Regions from separate parts of the Lysinibacillus fusiformis genome, predicted to be linked through region 1. Evidence: riboswitches for the same ligand, from Rfam matches in the RefSeq annotation. Region 1 holds a riboswitch; the other holds the start of a gene.

The links. A riboswitch is a leader RNA that binds a small molecule or an ion and turns the genes downstream of it on or off. The one in region 1 is predicted to bind cobalamin.
Region 2: another riboswitch for cobalamin. It lies ahead of JTI58_RS23930 ((2Fe-2S) ferredoxin domain-containing protein); the one in region 1 lies ahead of JTI58_RS20315 (ABC transporter substrate-binding protein).

What each region holds. Positions count from the first base shown of each region.
Region 1 is NZ_CP070490.1:4,134,132-4,145,968, reverse strand. It holds gene JTI58_RS20355 (DegV family protein) at 1-477, opposite strand, end outside; gene trhA (PAQR family membrane homeostasis protein TrhA) at 753-1,388, shown strand; gene JTI58_RS20345 (dihydrofolate reductase) at 1,432-1,908, opposite strand; gene JTI58_RS20340 (alpha/beta hydrolase) at 2,069-2,986, shown strand; gene JTI58_RS20335 (class I SAM-dependent rRNA methyltransferase) at 3,049-4,245, shown strand; gene JTI58_RS20330 (amino acid oxidase) at 4,327-4,827, shown strand; gene JTI58_RS20325 (S9 family peptidase) at 4,893-6,881, opposite strand; gene JTI58_RS20320 (precorrin-3B methylase) at 6,953-7,630, opposite strand; gene JTI58_RS20315 (ABC transporter substrate-binding protein) at 7,682-8,674, opposite strand; cobalamin riboswitch at 8,841-9,027, opposite strand; gene JTI58_RS20310 (elongation factor G) at 9,186-11,123, shown strand; gene JTI58_RS20305 (hypothetical protein) at 11,568-11,837, opposite strand, start outside.
Region 2 is NZ_CP070490.1:4,822,941-4,834,777, forward strand. It holds gene JTI58_RS23885 (cobalt-precorrin 5A hydrolase) at 1-396, opposite strand, end outside; gene cobM (precorrin-4 C(11)-methyltransferase) at 389-1,174, opposite strand; gene cobI (precorrin-2 C(20)-methyltransferase) at 1,174-1,881, opposite strand; gene cbiE (precorrin-6y C5,15-methyltransferase (decarboxylating) subunit CbiE) at 1,874-3,094, opposite strand; gene JTI58_RS23905 (cobalt-precorrin-5B (C(1))-methyltransferase) at 3,051-4,184, opposite strand; gene JTI58_RS23910 (precorrin-8X methylmutase) at 4,184-4,843, opposite strand; gene cobK (precorrin-6A reductase) at 4,856-5,617, opposite strand; gene JTI58_RS23920 (sirohydrochlorin chelatase) at 5,614-6,513, opposite strand; gene cobJ (precorrin-3B C(17)-methyltransferase) at 6,528-8,195, opposite strand; gene JTI58_RS23930 ((2Fe-2S) ferredoxin domain-containing protein) at 8,200-8,571, opposite strand; cobalamin riboswitch at 8,717-8,898, opposite strand; cobalamin riboswitch at 9,151-9,335, shown strand; gene JTI58_RS23935 (energy-coupling factor ABC transporter permease) at 9,484-10,230, shown strand; gene JTI58_RS23940 (energy-coupling factor ABC transporter substrate-binding protein) at 10,234-10,506, shown strand; gene cbiQ (cobalt ECF transporter T component CbiQ) at 10,512-11,285, shown strand; gene JTI58_RS23950 (energy-coupling factor ABC transporter ATP-binding protein) at 11,282-11,837, shown strand, end outside.

The DNA of each region.
Region 1 (11,837 bases):
AATCACATATAAATGCGTATTGTCTCGTACCTTTTCTAAACGTGCCACGATGTCCTCTACTGTTGCGCCTTCATCACGCATGCGGATTGCCTCACGTAGTTGGATAGCCAAACCAATCGCGATAAAGCGAGAGTCAATGACTGTCACATCGGCATCTGTCATTTGTGCTGCTTGACGTGCAGATTCTACTGTTCCACTCATGCCGCCTGTCATATGGATGGAGATTATTTGATCACCATCTTTACCTAGCTCATCATATAATTCTTTAAATTTCCCTGGTGCTGGCTGCGAACTTTTTGGTAAATTTTTCGCATTTTTCATTAAGCCTAAAAAAGACTGTGGCTCTAAGTCCACACCATCTGTATATGTTTGACCATCAATTTGAATCGTTAAAGGCACGATATGTATTCCATGTTGTGCTACTTCTTCTTTTGTTAAATCACAAGTTGAGTCCGTTACTATATGAATTCGTCTCACTTCGACACATCCTTTTACTTCATTAAAATTTATTATATAGACTAATGAATCATTATGTAAACATGACATTTGTCATTAGGCAAAACCTTGTCCTCGCTTGCATGTAAACGCTACCTTGGATACTATAGCGTTTTCGCCTACCTCTTGTCTATCAATGCCCCTCAAAGATTATGACAGCCTTATGACATTTTTGATATGAAATATATGACAAATGTAAATGTTCATGTACAAATTATTGGGGTATAGTAAATGTATGAACGAAAGGAGTGTTTCAAATGGTTGATTCATTTGACTATAAATCATGGAGGGAAGAGCTGTGGAATGCCATTACACATGGTATTGGTTTCATCGCTAGTATTCCAGCACTGGTTGTTCTACTATTAGCAGCCGTACAAACAGGAAATGCCCTACATATTACAACCTTCAGCATTTTCGGTGCGTCTGTCATCATTCTGTTTTTAATGTCTACCTTGCTACACAGTATGCCAGAAAAATATAAACACTTTTTCGCTATTTTGGACCATTCGTCCATTTATATTTTAATTGCCGGCACCTATACGCCATTTTTATTAATTGCCGTTGGTGGTACTCTAGGATTGACGTTGCTATGTATTATTTGGTCACTGGCTGTGCTTGGTGTGTTGTTTAAATGTTTCTTTATTAATCGCTTTGAAGTACTTTCATTGATTTTTTATATCGGAATGGGCTGGTTAATTATATTTGCCATTAAGCCTGTTTATCTCTATTTAGGGTTACATGGCTTTGCTTTACTGCTAGCTGGTGGGCTGTTCTATACGATTGGGGCCATCTTTTATGCATGGCGTTCACTGCCCTTTAACCATGCGATCTGGCACCTCTTTGTGCTAGCTGGCTGTGCCTCTATGTATGCATGTGTTTATTTTTATCTATAATAAAAGCAATCGCTCATTGTGAAGGGAGCGATTGCTTTTTCGTTTATTTACGTTCAAAAATTTGATATTGGAATGTATAGCCTTCTGGTGCTGTTTCAGGCTCCTGTGAAGAGACTTGGACAAAATCCTGCTCATAGCTTGGGAAATAGGTATCTCCCTGAAAGGCGTGATTAATTTTTGTGATATACAAGCGATCAGCCATCTCCATCACTAAACGGAAAATCTGCTCGCCACCAATAATCATTACCTCAGGTACATCTCCAGCTAGCGCTAAAGCCGCTTCCAAGCTTGTCACGATTTCAATGCCCTCTGCCTGATAGTTTTCATCACGCGTAATGACGATGTTGCGTCGCCCTGGAAGTGGTCGACCGATGGATTCAAATGTTTTACGTCCCATAATCATAGGCTTGCCCATTGTTTTTTGTTTAAAATACTGCAAATCCCCTGGTAAATGCCACGGCATCCCATTGTTATAACCGATGACGTGGTTGTCATCATGTGCCACAATTAAAGAAATCATACTGTCCCTCCAAATACGTTCATCCTTTTTATTATAAACATAATGCGCTGATTTCACCTCATTTATAAATAAATAAACTTTTTCTAAATCAAATCCTAGTAAAATTATACGAATAGTTTATAATAGAAATAACAAACCTCATGATAAAGGAATGATGAAGATGACTACTTTAAGAAAAGAAGCTGTTCACTATATAGAAGCTCAGCGTACTGGTACACCTTATTACAAAGTGACACCACAGGAAGCGAGAGCTATGCGAACGGTTACGCAATGGCAATCCGCCCATAAACCGAAGCTAGCATCCATTGAGGATCACAACATTACGGTGCGAGATGGCGCGCAAATTACAGTTCGGCTTTATACGCCCGTTGTCGGTAAAGCATTACCAGTTATTGTTTATTACCATGGTGGTGGCTGGGTCTATGGCAATTTAGAATCTGTCGATGCAGGCTGCCAGCTATTAGCAGATCAGGCACAGGCGATTGTGGTGTCAGTGGATTATCGTTTAGCACCCGAATACCCCTTCCCAACACCCTTACACGATGCCTACGATAGCTTAGTATGGGTGCATGACCATATTGAAGCAATAGGTGGAGATGTAAGTCGATTGTCGGTTGCTGGGGATAGTGCAGGTGGAAATTTGGCTACAGTCGTTGCGCACTTAGCTACTGCACTGGATGGTCCAACGCTACAAGCGCAAGCACTGATCTATCCTGTGACAAATGTCGATTTTTCAACAGTATCCTATCTGGCATATGGTGAAAATTACGGCTTAGATGCACAAGCCATGCAATGGTTCTCTCAGCACTATACGGAGGAAGCAAACTTCACGAATCCATTTGTGTCCCCTCTTCAGCTAGAGGATGTCCGTAACATGCCAAAAACATTGATTATCGCGGCAGAGGCAGATGTTCTCTTTGATGAGGGTCTAAGCTATGCACAAAAGTTAAAGGCTGCTGGTGTGGCAGTCGAGCATATTACAATGCCAGGATTAATCCATAGCTATTTCAGTAAAATGAATTATTTTGAAGACGCAACAATTGAAACCGTGACAAAAATTGCGCAATTCCTGAAATAAGTTTGGCTATCCCGCTCAAACAGTGCGATAATAGAGCAAAACGTTTTTTAAAGGATGACACTATGACACAAATAATGGCACTACAAATACAACAGCCCTTTTCTGATCAATTAAAAAAAGGCTACCCTCTTATTTCAAAGGATGCGGTCGATGCACGACGTCTACCTGCTGAGCAAGGAACACTCCTAAAGCTCATGGATCACCATAACCGTTTTATTGGAACAGGTTACTACGGAATCCAAAATAAAGGGATTGGCTGGGTGCTAACGACCGATGCGAATGAAACCATCGATAAACCTTTTTTTATGAAAAAATTCAAAAAAGCCATCGACAATCGTGCTGCATTCTTCAACAATGAAAACACAACAGCCTTTCGTGTATTTAACGGTGAAGGAGATGGCATCGGCGGTCTAACGATCGACTTTTTTAACGGCTACTACATGGTGAGCTGGTATAGTGAGGGTATTTACTCATTTAGAGAAGTGGTTTATGAGGCGCTTGCTGAGACAGTGAACTACCAAGCGATTTATGAGAAAAAACGCTTTGATAGCAAAGGGCAGTATATCGAGCAGGATGATTTTGTGATGGGCACGCCAGGCGAATTTCCCATCATGGTAAAGGAAAATGGTATGACCTATGCAGTGCATTTAAACGATGGTGCCATGACAGGGATTTTCCTTGATCAACGTGAGGTGCGATTAGCTATTCGTGAGCGTTATGCGAATAATACTGACATGCTGAATACGTTCTCCTATACAGGAGCATTTTCTGTGGCAGCTGCTCTAGGAGGTGCCATCAAGACAACGAGTGTAGATGTAGCCAAGCGCAGTCTAGCCAAAACAATTGAGCAATTTAGTGTCAATCATATTGATTATGAGGCACAGGATATAAAAGTCATGGATGTCTTTCATTATTTTAAATATGCGCAGCGTCATGCTTTACAGTTTGACCTTGTCGTTTTAGACCCACCTAGCTTTGCACGTACGAAGCAAATGACCTTTTCAACGGCAAAGGACTACCCTAAATTACTGAAGGACACGATTGCCATTACCGCTAAAAACGGCATCATTGTGGCTTCCACAAATAATGCTAGCTTCGGTATGAAAAAGTTCAAAGGCTTTATTGACCAAGCATTTAAAGAAACTCGTACACGCTATAAAATCGTGGAGGAATACGGTTTGCCGAAGGATTTCCGAGTACAACGTGAATACCCTGAGTTTAATTATCTGAAGGTCGTGTTCATCCAGAAAATCGACTAACCCATCGAGAATCACACCTTGTTGTGATTCTTTTTTTATGTGATGAACACAACGATATCGTGAGAAAAAAGGAGGATAATTGTGAAAAAATTTTTATTCATATTAAGTTTGTTAGTATTAGTTGCATGTTCAAATGATGAAACTAAATATGATGGAGCGCCTTTAAAAATGGCTGTAGTTGGTACTATCCCTGAATTAAATAACGAAAAAATTCATTTCGAAACCATTGCATTAGATGAATTTAGCGAGGATACATTACATATTTCCACAAATTTTGATGCTGTTATGATAACACCCGTGATGTTTGAAGAAGCATCAGCTGATAAATTGGTTAAAGCTTATGAAAACGCTAAAATCCCCATTGTTTTTTTTGATTCACCAAAACGTCATTTTCCATTTACAAGAGAAGGAACTACATTTGAAACGGCTCATTGGGAATCATTACATAACGGTTCTCATACAACAATTTATTTATATGATCATGATGCAAATCGAGAAGATGTTTGGTATTTCTATATGAAAGGTGAGAAAGGGTTAGATATCCTTTACAAAGAGATTTTTCAAACGATTGAAACGTTATAAACAATCATACAGGGCTTTTCTATTAAAAATAGCCTAAGAAGCTATGCTCTTCTTAGGCCACCCTATTATAGATATTTCACAAACCAATCACGAATATATTCAAGTCGATTAATTCGTAATGTGGGCTTGCCGCTCCTTGATAGTTCATGATTCGCCTCAGGGAAACGAACGAATTTTGTTTCTTTTTTCCGATACTTTAAGGCAATAAATAATTGTTCTGCCTGCTCAATTGGACAACGATAGTCTTTTTCACCATGTAAAATCAATAATGGTGTCTCCACATTGTCTACATATTTCAGCGGTGAATGATGCCATAGCTTCTCTATATCATCGAGTCCCGCTTGAATTTGCCAGTCTGTAAAATAATAGCCGATATCACTGACACCCGCAAAGCTAATCCAGTTTGAAATGGAGCGCTGCGTCACAGCCGCTTTAAAGCGATTTGTATGGCCCACAATCCAGTTGGTCATAAAACCACCATAGCTTCCACCTGTTACACCAAGACGGTCTTGGTCAATAAAATCATAGTGCTCCAAAGCGTAGTCTACCGCTGCCATTAAGTCTGCATAATCATTGCCACCATAATCGCCACGTACTGCATCCACAAATTTTTGGCCATAGCCATGACTACCACGCGGATTAGTATAAAGCACTGCAAAGCCTTGTGCAGCAAGGATTTGCAATTCATTAAAGTAGGTGTTGCCATACATCGCATGTGGACCACCATGGATTTCAAGAATAAGAGGATACTTCTTCCCTGCTTCATAGCCAACTGGCTTCATGATCCAGCCATTGACCTTCCAGCCTTCAGCGCCTTCCAATTCAATACTTTCGGGAACAGCTAATGTTTTGGTCTTTAAAAATTCTTCATTAATTGACGTCAACTGTTCTTTGTCACCTGTTTTTAGGTTTACATAAAACAAATCGCCTGGGTTTGTCGTTGTGCTAATCGCTACAATAGCCTGATCGTTTTGCGGATCAAGTGAAAAGCCATAGACATATTGATCATCATGAATAGCTGGGTAAATTTCGCCATCTACATTTCCGAAATAAATCGCCGCATTGCCGTGATCTGTGACTTGGAAGTAGAAGCTATGATTATCATTCATCCATTGCACGCGTGGTGACGCTACACCTTGCAGGAAATCACCGATGACAAAATCACCAACAGGCGCATCGAATTCACTTGTTACACAGTTTAGCAGTTTTTGCTCCATGTCATATATCCATAGCTTCGCTTGTGTGGCATTTTCAAATTCACGTTCTCCACCTACAAAAGAAAGGAATCGGCTATTCGGAGACCAAGCCGTTTGGTAATATGCACCACAGCCTTCTGTTAGCTTGCGGCTCTGTTTAGTTTCTAAATCCAATAAATAGATATCCACATTAAATGAGAAATCCAAATCCTCCGCTTTATCGGCTAAGTACGTAAGGTATTTGCCATCTGGCGACCATGTACCCAGATGGAAGTACTCTTTTCCCTCCGTCACTTGCTCTAGCTCTCCTGATTCCACATTGACAAGGGCAATATGAACAAACTGCTCCATATCAATAAATCCACCAGCATCCGATTTGTGCTTCATTTTCTCGATTTCTAGTGGCTTGAGTTCTTTGTCCTTTTTCTTCTCATCCTCCGCTTTATCTTGGATGGTTTCATCTTTCCCTAGGACAACTGAAAAAGCAATTTTCTTGCCACATGGGGACCAGACAGGTGATGTTGCCCCATTTTTACAATGTGTCAGCTGTTTTGCCTCACCACCTGCTTTCGATAGCACATAAATTTGCGATTTACCTGTTCTCGTTGACAAAAACGCAATTTGGCTGCCATCTGGTGACCAAACAGGGGAACTTGTTCTATCCTCACCAAATGTCCATTGCTGTGGCGTTTTGTCCTTCAAGTTTATGTAAAATAAATTCGAGATATAGTCGTTTTTCTTCTCGTCCATACGAGTCTCTACATAAACTACCTCAGTTCCATCGGGTGATAGCTGTGGATCTGCTACTGATTTTAAGTGATAAAGATCTTCTGGTTGAATCCCTTGTTTCGATGTCATGTTCTTGCTCCTTTGTATTGTAATTTTCTGTGCCTTACTACAATACTTCGACACCCTAAGTAATATTCCTGCTATTTAATAGAATTTTTTACTAGTTCCCAATATTCTGCGGACTTTGTTCTGCGATAAAATTTATAAAAGGGTTCATTCGGGCGAGCATGCTCTTTATAAAGGCCTATCATGTACAGTAAAAAATCTTCAATGTGCTCGACACCTACCCTTTTAGCGAATAATGTGCCAGCCTGTGCCTTTGCCCCCATCGGCACAGCACCTAAATAGACATCAAAGCTTTCCTGCTGATACACGAGCCCAATATCATCATAGACTGCATTGTAGCAGGCAGATGCACAGCCATTGATATTGACACGTACTCTTGCAGGTACCGTTATCCCCGCTATGGCGTGATAGAGCTGTTCGGTTATCGGAGCTGCCTCCATTTTCTCACCATCACAAAAATCGCAAGCCTTCATGGCAATAATGGAGCCAGAGGGCGCAACATAAAGACCCGCTTCCTGTAAGGCTTGCACAGCTTCTGTCGCATCGCTCGTTGGAATGGATACGAGAATACTATAGGAGGCGGAATACTTAATCGCCCCCTTTTCGCCAGCAATTTCGGCTATTTTTTGAAATTGCGCTGGCGTATAATGCTTATTGATAATGCCAGGGCTAACTGCTAGACGGGTAAATTCACCATCACGGTTTAGTGTTTCAAATGTTTGATCTGGTACGTTTTTTTGAAATGCGTTCATTGATATCGCTCCTTATGAAAAAGGAGCTAGCAAAGCGCTAGCTCGAATGGTTTAAAAGTTTTCAGGATAGAAGCCCTTCGCTAAAATTTCAATGGCCTCTGCCGCACGAACCCCTTCAGACGCTGCTGAAAGTGGCAGGATGACAAAGTGCTCATTCTTGACAGCTTCCATCTCCTTTAATGCTGGATCATTTTTTAAGAATTGGATCTTTTGTTCTGCCGTTGTTTCACCGTAATCAATCACGACAACAACCTCTGGATTACGATCTACTGCATCTTCCTTCGACACAGTTGTCCAGCCTGATTCCACATCACCAAAGATATTTTGACCACCCGCGATTGTCACTAGCTCATTCATAAAGTTTTGACCAGCTGTAAATACATCCTTTTCACCGCTATCAAACACAAGAACACGTAATTTTTCGCTATCTTTTGGTAATTTAGCTTGTACTGCCTCTACATCTTTTGTCATTTGCTCAATTAAAGCTTCGCCACGATCCTCGATACGGAAAATCTTCGCGATATTGCGAATATCAGTGAAAATATCTTCTAATGTTGGTTTTGTCATGTTAGAAGCCGTATGTAAATACGTATGAATGCCTAATTCTTCAAGCTCCTCTGGTGTGCCAACGCCCTTTTCACCAAAACCACTTTTCCAGCCTGCATATAGGAAATCCGCCTCGGCATCAATCACTTGCTCCTTCGTAGGGTATTGATCTGAAAGCACAGGGACTTTATCGTATGCCTCTTGGAGTGGCTCATAGATTTTATCATCTAAGTAAGCCGTCCCAACCATAGAATCCTCTAAGCCAAGCGCCAGCATGATTTCTGTCACATGCTGATTTAAGCTAATCGCTTTCGTAGGTGCTTCCTTATATGTTTGGGTTGTGTCATTATTTTCAATGGTTACTTCTGTTGCTGCCTCAGATGGCTCAACCTTTTCACCTTGTGCTGCTGATTCAGTTTTGTCCTTTGCATTACAAGCCCCTAAAATAGCGACCAAGGCAATGATCATCATCAGCCATATACTTTTCCATTTCTTCATGTCCTTTTCTCCTTTGTTGTTAAAATATAGAAAGAAATCAGAGACTTCTTTGCTACCAAGGTGGTTGGAAGGGCATAAAAAAACCCTCTTGTCGCCAAGAGAGTAGCATAGTGAAATAACGGTATCATCATTACCTTTATCACTATCCCCATCCTCGTGGTTCTTAGTCAAAAAACACATACTGGCAGGTATCCTGGCTTAGGTTCATCATCTATACGCCTTCCCATAGCTTTACTACAGTGGCATGCTGTATAGACTCCCCATTTACAGTTGCGGGACAGCATCGGAATTGCACCGATTTCCCTTTTAAGCAAATGACAAATGCCATTTGCACCAATACGTTCTATTATGGTCAATACTATTGATAGACTAGCGTAGTATGACGCTAATTATGCAATCATCACTATATTAGCACTATTTCGACAAAAATACGAACTATTTTACAAGAATTATATATGCGAGTATTCTGTTACAATGAAAAGATAGCAATCTATAGAAACGAGGATTTCTTATGTACAAAACAATCGGTGTACTTGCGCATGTGGATGCAGGGAAAACGACCTTCTCTGAGCAAGTGCTTTTTCATACAAATAGTATTCAAGCCCGTGGTCGAGTCGATCATCAGGATACCTTTCTCGATAATCATGAGCTAGAGCGCAGGCGTGGGATTACGATCTTTGCCGAGCAAGGTCGCATGAGCATTGGCGATGATACATACACATTGATTGATACACCTGGGCATGTCGATTTCTCCCCTGAGATGGAGCGTGCCATTCGTGTGATGGATTATGCCATTATTATCATTAGCGCTGTCGAAGGGATACAAGGCCATACAGAAACGGTGTGGCAGCTTTTACGTAAATACCATGTCCCAACCTTCTTCTTTATCAATAAAACGGATCGTGAAGGAGCAAATGTAGGAGCTGTCATGAGCCAGCTTCGTAAAGATTGCTCTCAGCATGTGTTGTTCGTCGATGAACCGCTGCGAGCAGATTATGTGTCAAATAGCATCATGGAATGGCTGGCGGAGCGTGATGAAAAATTTTTGGATGCCTTTCTGAATGAGTCATTAGAGCATGAACCATGTCTTGCTCAGCTACAGGCCATGATTAAAAATGAGTGTGCCTTCCCCTGCTTTACAGGCTCTGCCTTAAAGGATGAGGGCATTCAGGAATTTCTTGACCAGCTTCCCCTGTTAACGGCTACCCAATTTGACCAGAATGTCCCGTTTGAGGGAGAGGTTTTTAAAATTCGTCATGATGGGCATCAGCGTTTAACCTTTATGAAGGCTGTCAAGGGCTCCTTACATGTGCGGGATGAATTTTCATTTGGTGAAGTGACAGAAAAAGTGACAGAAATTCGCCTTTATAATGGCAGTCGCTTTGAGTCCGTTCAACAGGTTGAAGCAGGAGAGATTTTCGCTGTGAAAGGGCTGAGTCAGGCAAACATTGGAGATCGAATCGGTACAACGACGCTAACACAGCCCTATGAGCTTGTCCCAACGCTACAGGCAAAGGTTCAATATGCGGGCGATCAGCATATCAAGGAAGTGCTACAGATTTTCCGTTTACTTGAAGCAGAAGAGCCTTCTTTACGTGTCGTTTGGCAGGAAAAGTTCCAGGAAATCCATGTCCATATTATGGGTGTCATTCAATTGGAGGTCCTGACAGAGGTATTAATGAGACGTTTTTCATTAGCCGTCTCCTTTGGCGAGCCGCAAATTTTATATATGGAGACCATTGCGACGAAGGTGACAGGCTATGGCCATTTCGAGCCACTCAAGCATTATGCGGAAGTTCATTTATTAATGGAGCCAAATCCACGTGGAACCGGCAATACCTTCAGCAATGCCTGTCATGCAGATCATTTATCCGTAGGCAATCAGCGCCTTGTTGAAAAGCACCTGTTTGAGCGCGATCATCATGGCTTACTTACAGGCTTCCCTTTAACAGATGTTCATTTTACGCTTCTAACAGGTCGCGGGCATAATGAACATACATCGGGCGGCGATTTCCGAGAAGCTAGTTTCCGTGCGCTGCGCCAGGGACTAGAGCAAGCCCAAAATGTTCTACTTGAACCCTATTATCGTTTTAAAATGAAGGCTTCAAACGACTTTATCGGCCGCATGATGACTGACGTTCAGCAAGCAGCAGGCACATTTGATGACCCGATATTATCCGAAACAGATGTGGTGCTAACAGGTCGCGCGCCCGTTGCCACTTTAATGAGCTACAGCACAACCTTTGCTGCCTATACAAATGGGAAAGGTGCACTCACACTCCAATTTGATGGCTATGATATATGCCATAATACAGAGGAAGTAATTGCACAGATTGGCTACGATAAAAATGCCGACCCTGAATATAGTTCCTCCAGTATTTTTTGTGCAAAGGGCAAAGGATATACGGTTCCGTGGCATGAAGCACAGGCAGCCATGCATTGTTTATAGGGCAGGAGTCGGCCTACTCGCTCGGGAGTGTTTTGCTTGCTTTCGCGGGTATTCTTCGCTCAAGCGCGGGTATTTCTCTTGCTTTCGCGGGTATTCGTCGCCCAAGCGCGGGTATTTCTCCTGCTTTCGCGGGTATTCTTCGCTCAAGCGCGAGTATTTCTCCTGCTTCCGCGGGTATTCATCGCTCTAGCGCGAGTATTTCTCTTGCTTCCGCGGGTACTCATAGCTCTAGCGCGGGTATTTCTCCTGCTTTCGCGGGTATTCGTCGCCCAAGCGCGGGTATTTCTCCTGCTTCCGCGGGTATTCATTGCTCTAGCGCGAGTATTTCACTTGCTTCCGCGGGTACTCATAGCTCAAGCGCGGGTATTTCTTGCTTGAACGTGAATATATTTCGATCCTGCATTTAAATGAAAGCAAGCCCTCCATAAAGCGGAGGGCTTGTTCTTATAGTGCACCGACGGCTTTCTTTGTTGGTTTGTCCATCAAATAAGCGGGTTCTACTATCACGTAGTCATGCTTGTTCGTAAAATCAATCAGTACCTTGCCTGGGTGACTTTTTAAAATTTGTAGATGATCAATTAATTGCAGTAAGAGCTCGTGCCCATTGCCGCGTGGATGCCAGTTGAAATGATAATCATTTAACGCTTGCACCGCTTCAATAAACTGGGCATATTCCTGCTGCACGAATGCGATGAGTTTGTCATGGTGAGACGC
Region 2 (11,837 bases), 690 kb from region 1:
ATGCGTTAACTCATTGGCCCCACCAAGATGGCCTGATAATACGCTAATGACATTTTCGCCTCGATCATCAATCACGACAACGCCCGGGTCTGTCTTTTTATCCTTTAAAATCGGTGCAATCATTCTTACGACTGCCCCTAGTGAAATAATTAAGATCAAGCCTTTATATTGTTTAAATAGCGTTGGCAATAATAGACGCACTGTTCCTGTAAATAGTTGAATATGCTTTTCTGCTTCATCGCCTTGCTCAAATTTACTCATATAATATAAATCACTTGCTGCAAAGGTTTGCTGTAGGCGGCGCCCAATTTGAACACCATGCTTCGTAATGGCTACTACAGCATAAGGATTGCGTTGATCAACCTCTGGTAAAATACCTTCTTGTAACTCAATCACTTGTCTTCACACCTTTTCTAAAGCCATGTGTAAAGCTTGCATCATACAACTTCGAGCGATATTGATCCTTATCATGAATAGTCGGATCTAACGCCCAACCCGCTAAAATCATTGCATGCTTACGAATACCGTTCACACGCATTGCTTCATCTAATTCGATTAAGGTTGTCCGTACGATTTTTTGATCTGGCCATGAAGCACGTTGAATAACTGCTACAGGCGTATCATCAGCCCAACCAGCACTTTGTAGTTCTTTGACAATTTTCTTAGTCAGCGTTGCACTAAGGAATAATGCAATTGTACAATGATGGCTCGCTAAATCACGCAGCTTTTCAAATTCTGGTACAGGTGTGCGCCCTTCAGCGCGTGTTAAAATAAGGGTTTGTGTTAAATCAGGAATTGTTAGCTCAGCTCCGATAGCCGCTGCCGAAGCAAATACAGAGCTAACTCCTGGAACGACTTCATACCCAATGCCCTCCTTTTTCAAGAGAGCTACTTGCTCCATGATGGCACCATACATCGCTGGGTCACCTGTATGCATACGTGCCACTGTTTTCCCAGCATTGACACGGTCCACCATCACAGCAACCATTTCCTCTAAATGCATGCCAGCTGTTCGTATGACCTCTGCATCTGGTTTGGCTTTCGCAATGAGGTCCTCACTCACTAAAGAATCTGTGTACATGACAACGTCCGCAGTTTGTAACATATGTAAACCTTTGACTGTAATTAAATCTGGATCACCAGGACCAGCGCCAACAATATAGATTTTCTTCATTATTTACGCACCACCATTAACGTTAAATATTCTAAATCAACACCATCCAACTCACGCACATCCCAAATGATTTCTTCATCAGAGGTTACCTTTGTCACCACGGATGCTTTATCTAATAAATCTAAATCGCGTAGCACCTCAAGCATTAAATCAATCACTTTTGCCACTTTAATAAAGACAACGGCATCATGGCTTTCAATTGCTTCACGCATGGAGTCATAATCATCATGAGCAGGGATAATCGCAACACGATCATCGCCATCCGCTAACGCAATCCCTAAGCGAGATGCAGAGCCATTGAACGACGAAATCCCAGGAACCGTACGGATTTCTACATCTGGATGCATTTCCTGCATTAATTTCATCATATGGATAAACGTACTATACAATAATGGATCGCCCTCTGTGACAAACGCCACATCTTTGCCCGCTTGTAATTTTTCGTAGACAAGTTCTACTGACTTTGTCCATTCACGTTCTAGAACAGCCTCATCTTTCGTCATTGGAAATACAAGACCAAGCATATCTTTTTCGTCTGGATTAATATAAACATCTACAATACGATGGGCATAGCTTTTACTGCCTTTTAGCTTTTTAGGGTAAGCAATAACAGGTGATTCCTGAATCACTCGAAATGCCTTTACTGTAATTAATTCTGGATCGCCAGGACCAACGCCCAAGCCGTATAAAACACCTAAATTACTCATGATTTTCTTCCTTTCGATAAGCCGAAATAATGTATATTGGATTTAATGGTACAAAGCGTGTCATATCTAAAATAGGTTTACTGCGCGCAAGCTGTGCCTGCAAAATATCAACCGCAAAACCACAAGCCTTAAACGCCTCGACGGCTTTATATAAATTCTCAATTGTCGCTGCATTTAAGACAATGCGACCTTTAGACTTCAAACGTTGACAGCATAATTGCAGCAACTCGACCATTTCGCCCCCTGTACCACCGATGAAAATAGCATCAGGATCTGGGAAACTGTCTAATCCTGCTGGTGCTTTGCTATGAATTGCAGTCATATCAACACGGAATTTTTGCTGATTTTGGAGACAATTTTCTAAATCAGGGGCATTTTTCTCAACAGCAAATACTTGTCCTTCTGGCGCAAGCTTACCTGCCTCAATCGCCATAGATCCCGTACATGTGCCAATATCCCAAATAATGCTATCCTGTTGAAGCTGCATGGCTTGCAAACTTAAAACTCGAATTTCTTTCTTTGTAATAAGTCCTTTATCTGGCTTGCGTTGTGAAAATTCTTCATCATCAATCCCAAGTGTGTAGCGTTTCGGTGCTATTGTTTGTTTTAAAATCACGACATTTAAAGGCGAAAAATGAGTACTTTCCATTTCATCAAGCGAGTACCAGCCACTTTTTTCGTTTTCACCCTGTAAATTTTCTGCTACAAACGCACGGTATTCTGTCATACCAAAATGCTTTAAATATCGAGCGAGAGCATTCGGACTATTCTCAGCATCTGTTAAAAGTGCTACTTTCTTTTTGCCATCGATTCGCTGTGCCAAGCCCTTCATTGGGCGTCCATGTATGCTCGTTACATAAGCGTCCTGCCAGCTTTCTCCCATTTTCGCAAAGGCAAGCTGGACAGAGCTCATATAGGGATAAACCTCTATTTGTAGCTTTTTAGCTAGATAGCCTCCGATGCCATAAAATAATGGATCTCCAGATGCAAGGATCACCGTATTTTTTGTTTCTTCAGACAATCTTTCAACAAGTGCTGAAAGACCTCCTTTAATAAGGATTTTTTCACCCATAAAGTTTGGGAAGAAATCCAGTACGCGCTCACCACCAACAAGTACCTCACAGTCTTCAATCCACTGAAGGTATTGTGGTAATAAGCTTGCTAATCCGTTATCCCCGATCCCAATCAATTTCATCGATCGATGCAATGTCATCAGCCCTTCCTAATAATTGTCCCTGCATCGAATAGATCGATGTGGAAAGCGTTAAACCGCCCCTAATATGACGGATGGAGGAATAGCAGCAGGCCTCACATAAATGATGGAAGAACGCGTCATAGCCCTTCTCCATCATAATTTCACCTACTTGTGACGCTGTATTTGCCTCCAGAACTTGTGCTATGGTTTCTCCATCGGCTCCTATATCCTCTGCCAGTTGTGCTAAAAAATTAAAGTCGATTGGCGCACTTTTGGAATGCACCATCATGACACCTTGCGCCACTTTTGAAAATTTCCCCATCATACCAACAAGTGATACTTGTTTGATGCCGAGGCGCTTACAATGTTTTAATGTAAAACCAACAAAGTCACCCATTTCAATAAACGCTTCTTCTGCTAGATGTGGGTATTGTTTCATCGCAAATTTTTCACTACGACCACCTGTTGTCACCACTAAGTGCTCACAGCCAGCCTCTTTCGCTACACTAATGGCTTGGACAATACTGGCCATATACGCAGAACTCGAAAAAGGCACGACGGTTCCCCTTGTGCCTAAGATTGAGATGCCTCCAAGTATACCGAGTCGCCCATTTAACGTTTTTTTAGCAATCTCCTCTCCTTTCGGTACGGAAATTACCACGTTCACGCCTCGTGTAATGTGAAATTCGTCCAATACACCTTGGACCGTGCTATAAATCATTTTACGTGGTACAGGATTAATGGCCGCCTCTCCGACAGGCACTGGCAAGCCAGGCTTTGTGACACGCCCGACGCCAATTCCTCCATCTAAATGAATACCAGGTGTATCTGCCCAACTCACTGTGCCAACGATGAGTGCCTGATGGGTCGCATCAGGATCATCACCAGCATCTTTAATCGTTTCACAGCTGACAGCATTTTCTTCAAATATGCATTTTTCAATTGTAAAGGTTGCATCTCGACCAATAGGTAAATGAATCGTGCTTGTTTCTTGCTCCTCCTTGGTAATAAGGGCAAGCAATGCAGCCTTTGATACCGCAGTTGCACAGGCTCCCGTCGTATAACCGTGACGCATGTCTTTGGGATCCTTTTTTGGCTTCCGCTCCATTATTTTTTCGCCTGTTCGTCCGCTAAAAGTGAGATGGCATTTAATGCGGCAACCGTCACTGTACTACCGCCTTTACGACCAACATTGGTAATGTACGGAATCCCTTCTAGTTTAAGCAGCTCTTCTTTTGACTCGGCTGCTGACACGAAACCAACAGGCATACCGATAATTAAATCTGGTTTTGCTAGTCCTTCTTTAATTAAACGAATCAATTCCAGCAATGCGGTTGGTGCATTACCAATGGCATAAATACCACCTTCATGTAATGTTGAAGCCTTTTGCATCGAAATGATGGCACGAGTTGTATTTTGTTTTTTCGCTTCGATTGATACATCTTCATCCGCAATATAGCAATGCAAATCGCCACCATGTTTTTGGAAACGCTTTTTACCAGAGCCACTTTCAATCATTTGCACATCTGCAATCACATGACGTCCTGCAAGAATAGACTTGATACCCGCTTCAATCGCCCCTGGTGTAATGATGACACTACGTCCTAGCTCGAAATCAGCCGATGCATGGATAATACGACGTACAACTTTCCATTCATCTTCTGAGAAGTCATGCTCGCCCATTTCCTCTGCAATAATGGCGAAACTGTAATCGTAAATTTTATCTGGGTCTACCGTTAATGGTTTGAAATCTGTTTTAAAATCCATGGAAAATGCCTCCTAAATTGTCTGTTCAACAGCCTTTAATACTTCTTCAAATGTTGAATATTGTTGGCCGTATTGAATATTTGGTCTAGCAATAAGAATTGTTTCAATCTGACATGCAAGAGCTGCCTCTAGCTTCTCATCCACTGAGCCAACTTTACCGCTTTCTTTGGTGATCATCAGCGTCACTCCGTATTGACGAAAGAGAGCTTCATTTAATTCCTTTGAAAACGGACCTTGAATCGCCACAATATCTCGCTGTGCCACTCCTAGCGCCTCACATTTTTCCATATTGTCCAGTCGTGGAAGCATACGAGCGATTACTCTTGTGTTTTCTAAGCCCTGTAACACCTTTGTAAATGTAGCGAGTGTTTTACTTCCCGTCGTTAGCATAATGACACCGCGTTTTTCTGCAGCTAACTGAGCTGCCTCCTCATAATCCTTTACAACAGTAATTAAAGGATGGGCATAATGTTCATGAGCTCGCTCATAGCGAATATAAGGAATTTGTGCCTGTTTCGCCGCTGCCATCGCATTTTTAGATGCCTCCTCCGCAAATGGGTGAGAGGCATCTACCACCAATTGATAGCCTTGCTCTGTCATAATGGTCGCCATTTCCTCAGCCGTCAGTCGACCAACTAAATGTGGCAGGCCAACGTCAGCAAGACTTGAGGCTGCCGATTCGGTGACGACCGTAGCTGTCACCGCATGACCTGCGCTTTGTAATGCAAGGGCTAAATCCCTTGCATCACTCGTCCCCGCTAACATGAAAATCATTTTACCGGCTCCTCTTCATGATGATGGTCGTGGTCGTGGTCGTGCTCATGATGGTGGTCATGATCATGATGGTGATGATGATGTGCATGTCCATGTACTGCCGCATAGGCACGATAGTCTTCTAGATCTTGCATACCTGTTGATGTACCATTGACCGCCTGTTCAATACGCTCTAATAGAACATTTTGTAAACGTTCATGGTAGCCAAAATAGTTAGCAATTTGAATATCACACTCTGGATAAAGTTCATTAAACTTCTCACACATGCCATTCATACGTTCCATCAAAATGCCTGTGAATAAAAAGTAAGGTAACATGATGATTTTTTTTGCACCTAGTTTGACACAACGTTCAATTCCTTCTTCAACTCGTGGATCTGTGACACCCATAAAAGCACTTTCCACGTATTTAACAGGTAGTTTTTCCCATAAAAGTCGTGTAATTTTATAAAAATCGCCATTAGCAGATGGATCACTGCCTCCTCGTGCAATCAATAAAATAGCCGTGTCTTGCTGCTCTTGTTCTGAATTAAAGCCAATTTCAGCTAAGCGATCTTGTAAAATGGCAAAGATTTCATCATGGATGCCAATTGTTTGACCATATGTGAATGTAATCGTTGGATAATGCTCACGCGCATGCTCGATTTCTGCTGGAATATGCAGTTTTGAATGGCCTGCATGAAGTAAAATGATTGGAATCACATGAACCTCTGTAGCTCCCTTTTTCACACAGTTTGTAATACCTTCTTCGATGTTAGGTGAAGCAAATTCAAGGAAACAAGTTTCCACTAAAAATTGTTCGTCAATACGCGGTGTCATTTGTTCGATAAATGTACGAACCTCATCATTTCCTGCTGCTAAACGGCTCCCATGGCCGACAAATAAAATAGCTTTCATCTCTTTACCCCTTACTAGTCGCCGCACGGAGCTGGCTCTACTTTTATTTTGGAAGACATATCTTGATACGTAAAATGCAGTATCTTTTTCACACGTTTAAAATATTTAAACAAGCGTTCATTTGGATGAGCATTTGCTTGGTATTCTTCAATAATATCTGTAATGAGTGGAATCAGCTGATCAGGCTCCAACCCTTCTACAACAGGCTGTGCTGCGTGAGCCGTACGACCAACTGGCTTCGCTCCAATAAAGACATCAAATTTACTTTTACGGTAGACGATGCCAATATCATCAAATACAGCTCGATAACAGGCCATACCACAGCCATTAAAGCCAATATTTAATGTTTTCGGTAAAGACATGCCACCAAGTTTTTCTTGTATTTCTTCGGCGTATGGTATCGAATCAGCCTTTTCACCATAGCAAAAATCACAAGCTTTTAGAGATAGCACATCACCAATCGGTGCTAATAAAAAGCCTACTTCCTGCAATTTCTCTGTGATCTGTTCAGGGGCAGTCGTTGGTATTTTCAAATGGATTTGATGATCTGGTGTATATTCCATCGTCCCCTCTTCCCCAACGACCTCTGCTAACGTCAGCATTTGCTGAGGAGTAAAAAACTTATTGGCCACACCTGGGCTCACTGCTAATTCAAAAATAGATTCTATTTTTTGCTGTACAAGCTTCGGTGTTACGTTGACTGCGTTTGTCCCTTTCACCATTGCGAGTGCCGCTGTAGCCATTTCAAGTGCTGTTTTTTTCGGCTTTGGCGTAGCGGCTATACTGGGTTTATTAAAACGCCCTGCATTAGGATCAGCTGTAAAGTCATTTCTTGCTGTTCCTGTCTCTTGATTCATTGCCCAAGGTTCATTTTCTTCACGCAAACGTTGATGTGGACGTAATGGTTGTTTTTCTTCCCCAAGGGTATATTTACGTTGGTAACCGCGTGGCGTAATCATCTTATTGTCATAGAAAAATGTTGATGAATTCCCGATAATGACAGTTGTCAGCATACCAATATCATGTTCTAGCATTTCTGCTAGCGTTGTCATGGTCACTTCTTGACGTTCTCGATACGCACTTTTCACAAGCCCTACTGGTGTGTCTGGCGAACGATATTCTAAGAGAATTCGCTGAGCTTCGACAATTTGTCTTGTACGGCGACCACTTTTAGGATTGTATAATGCGATGACAAAATCTGCCATCGCAGCTGCCTCGACACGCTTTGCAATCAAATTCCAAGGTGTTAGATGGTCACTTAAACTGATTGTACAAGCATCATGCATAATGGGTGCACCAAGTATGCTCGCACATGAATTAATCGCAGAAATACCAGGAACAATTTCTACTTCAATTCCTGTTGCTTCTGTCCAGCCTAGCTCGATTAACACCTCATACACTAATCCCGCCATGCCATAAACGCCTGCATCACCACTCGAAATCACCGAGACAATGCTCCCTGCCTCTGCTTGGCGAACGGCTTCCTGCGCACGGGACACCTCTTCTGTCATGCCTGTGCTAACAATCGATTTCGCACTAACTAAATCTTGAATCAGCTCTACATAGGTTTTGTAGCCTATAATCATATCACTTTGTTGTAAAGCTTCTACTGCACGTGTCGTAATATGCTTAAAATCTCCAGGTCCAAAGCCTACTACGAAAATTTTTCCTTTTTGCGCCATGTTGTTACCCCTCTTTCACCTTTTCGATCCCTTTAATGGCTGTTGTTTGAGCAGTACGCTGTAATGTACCTTCACGAAGTGTAAAGACATGTTCGTTGTATAAGGATTCATGATGTAAATCTTGTACTAGTGTCCTAGCATGCTCTGTTGATGGCACACGATACCAATTCCCTTGAGGGTAGGCGATTACCACACAGGCATCCTTGCATCGTCCATTACAGCGCGTTCTTGTCGTATGTATTTCTTGATCGAGTGCTTGTCGCTGTATTTCATCTCGAATGGCTAAGGTAATTTCCTCACCATCCTTATTCATGCAACTACTGCCATTGCAAATAAAGAGATGTGTTTTCATCCCCTCTAAATTCCATGTTGTCATCTTCTGTCTCCCCTCATTTGCTTTCTGGAAAAAGAAAAACCTTTACTCTAAACGAAGAGTAAAGGTTTTGTAGAAGCCAAATAAAAACGAATAGCATGAAATAAAGGTACTCGCTTCCGCTTCAACTTCTCCCTCCGAAAAGTTTGCATGCACAATCAAATAAGCAGGTTTCCTGACTTAAGCTTCATTTTACAGTCGCACCTTCCCAAGCTTGCACCAGTGGCTTTGCGATTTCATCAGCTATTACAGTAGCGGGGGCTGTATTGGATTTTCACCAATTTCCCTATTATCTCGAGCTATTCGAGCACTTATTGACGTTTTATATGAAATTTTTATTAGTATTTTAAATAGAAAACTGTCTTAATCATATCTTATTATTTTAAAATTTCAATATTTCTTTAAAAATTTATGACAAATTTATCAATTTTGAAGTGAACTGGGGTATAAAATTTATACAATATCCATCATTAGCACAATGAATATTATCAGAATATTCGCTGTTGACCTTTAATTAAAAAAATTTTATAAAAAGGTATAGCATATTTATGGAAAATCATGTTACACTTTGTCGTGAAATCTCACAATTGAATGTTTTTCGGTGTAAAATGCTTGGCATTTTGCTTAAAAGGGAAGCCGGTTTGAGTCCGGCGCGGTCCCGCCACTGTAATAGGGAGCTTTATAGAATATGTCACTGTCCAACGGATGGGAAGACCTATAAAGTATTGAACTAGAGCCAGGAGACCTGCCGAAAAATAGGTGATCGTTTCAGCCTACGAGGATAGGTGTGCGGCTTAGCAGATGAGAATGTTATTTGCTTTTTTAGCTATGCACTTTTCCACCAACGGAGAAGTGCTTTTTTATTTACGCACGCTACATTCTAAAAATCTATTAATTAGTTAGGAGGAAAGCTTTTTGAAATTTTCATGGTGGAAACTTAGTTATTTTTTATTGGCCTTTTTAATTGTGCCAAAACGTGCCTTTGCGATGCATATCATGGAAGGTTTTTTGCCAATCGAATGGGCGATTTTTTGGTGGGTCATCTCTATTCCTTTTATAGTTCTAGGATTGCGCTCTATTCGCAAAACAATTGATGAAAATCCTGAAACAAAGATGCTTTTAGGGCTTTCAGGAGCCTTTGCTTTTGTGCTATCTGCCTTAAAAATCCCTTCTGTTACAGGTAGCTGCTCTCACCCAACTGGTGTTGGACTTGGGACAGTTCTCTTTGGCCCTCTAGCCATGAGTGTAATTGGAACAATCGTTTTATTATTCCAATCTTTATTATTAGCACATGGAGGAATCACGACTTTAGGGGCGAACGCCTTTTCGATGGCTATTGTAGGTCCTTTTATTGCTTACTTTGTCTTTAAAGGAGCACAAAAAGTAGGTTTGTCATTTTCACTAGCCGTATTTTTCGCAGCTATGCTTGGTGATTTAGGTACATATGTTGTGACTTCTGTACAACTAGCACTAGCCTTCCCTTCAGAAGTTGGAGGCTTTATGGCATCCTTTACAAAGTTTGCAGGTATTTTTGCCTTAACTCAAATTCCTTTAGCGGTGAGTGAAGGGATTTTAACGGTCATTGTGATGAATTTCTTGAAAAAATACAATATTAGCGAATTAAAAACTTTACGTGTTTTCTCAACAAAGGAGGCACATTAACAGATGAAAAAAAATTTATTGCTATTAGCAATTGTTGTGTTGTTAGCCATCATTCCATTGTTCATACAAAAAGGTGCTGAATTTGGTGGTGCTGATGGAGAGGCAGAAGCAGCCATTGGTGAAATCAATGCGGAATATGAACCATGGTTCGAAAGCCTATGGGAGCCACCAAGCGGTGAAATCGAAAGCTTATTATTCGTGCTACAGGCAGCTATTGGAGCTGGCTTTATTGGCTACTTCATCGGCTATATGCGTGGCAAACATAAAGAAGGTTAACCATTATGTTACTCATTGATAAGTATGCCTATCTTAATAAGCTAGCGTCTGTTCATCCGCTAGAAAAAATGATATTTTCACTTGGAATACTTCTCATAACGCTCATCATGAGAGATGAACGACTTTCACTCATTACATTTTTTGTAATGAGTGCTTTTATCATTTTAGGTGCAAAAATTCCGCTTACATACTATGCCAAGTTATTATTGCTACCTGGATTTTTCTTATTCACAAGTCTCGTATCTATTTTACTTTCCATTACACCGTCAACCAATGCACTACCTGCCCATATTTGGTCTTATACATGGACGAATTGGACTGTTTTCATTGGGAACGCAAGTGTGCTATTAGCGCAGCAGCTGTTCTTTGTCGTTCTGGGCAGTATTAGTTGTTTATACTTTTTAATTCTAACCACTTCTGTACAAGGAATATGTTATGTGCTACGACAATGGCGACTCCCCTCTTTATTGGTTGAACTCGTTGAACTAACCTATCGTTTTATTTTTATGTTTTTAGAAAGTATGCAAAATATCCATCTAGCCCAGCAAGCGCGTCTCGGCTACCATTCACCGTTGCAATGGCTACGCTCTGTCTCCATGCTCATTGTGGCATTATTTGTGGAAATGTTTCAACGTAGTCGGGAGCTCAACAATGCCATGCAATCACGTGGTGGCGAGGCCGTCTACTGGCAAGAGGTGGGCTCCTATAGCAAGAAAAATTGGCTAGGTATGGCAGCAATATTACTAGTCCTCATCGTATATGGAGGGTATTTCACATGACAGCATTTTATTTTGAACTCAACCAATTATCATATGCCTATGCAGATGGTACGAAAGCGTTGTCAGATATTACATTAGACATTCCAAAAGGGAAAAAAATCGCCATACTCGGGCATAATGGCGCAGGAAAATCGACTTTGTTTCAGCATCTTAATGGTATTTTGAAACCTACAGCTGGGACGATTTTATTCGAAGGCAACGGACTGGAATATAGTCGAAAAGCTTTAAAAGTTCTACGTCAGCAGGTAGGCATTGTCTTTCAGAATGCAGATCATCAGCTTTTTTCAGGGACCGTCAAGCAAGATATAGCATTTGGACCATTGAACCTCGGCTGGTCTACTGAAAAAATGGAAGAAAAAATAGCATGGGCCGTTGCGCAAACCGAAGTGGAAGATTTGCTCGATAAACCCATTCATTTTCTAAGCGTAGGTCAGAAAAAGCGTGTGGCGATGGCAGGTGTTTTAGCGATGGAGCCCTCTGTCCTTTTATTAGACGAACCAACGGCAGGTCTTGATAATTATTATGCTACACAAGTATTACAATACTTAGCCA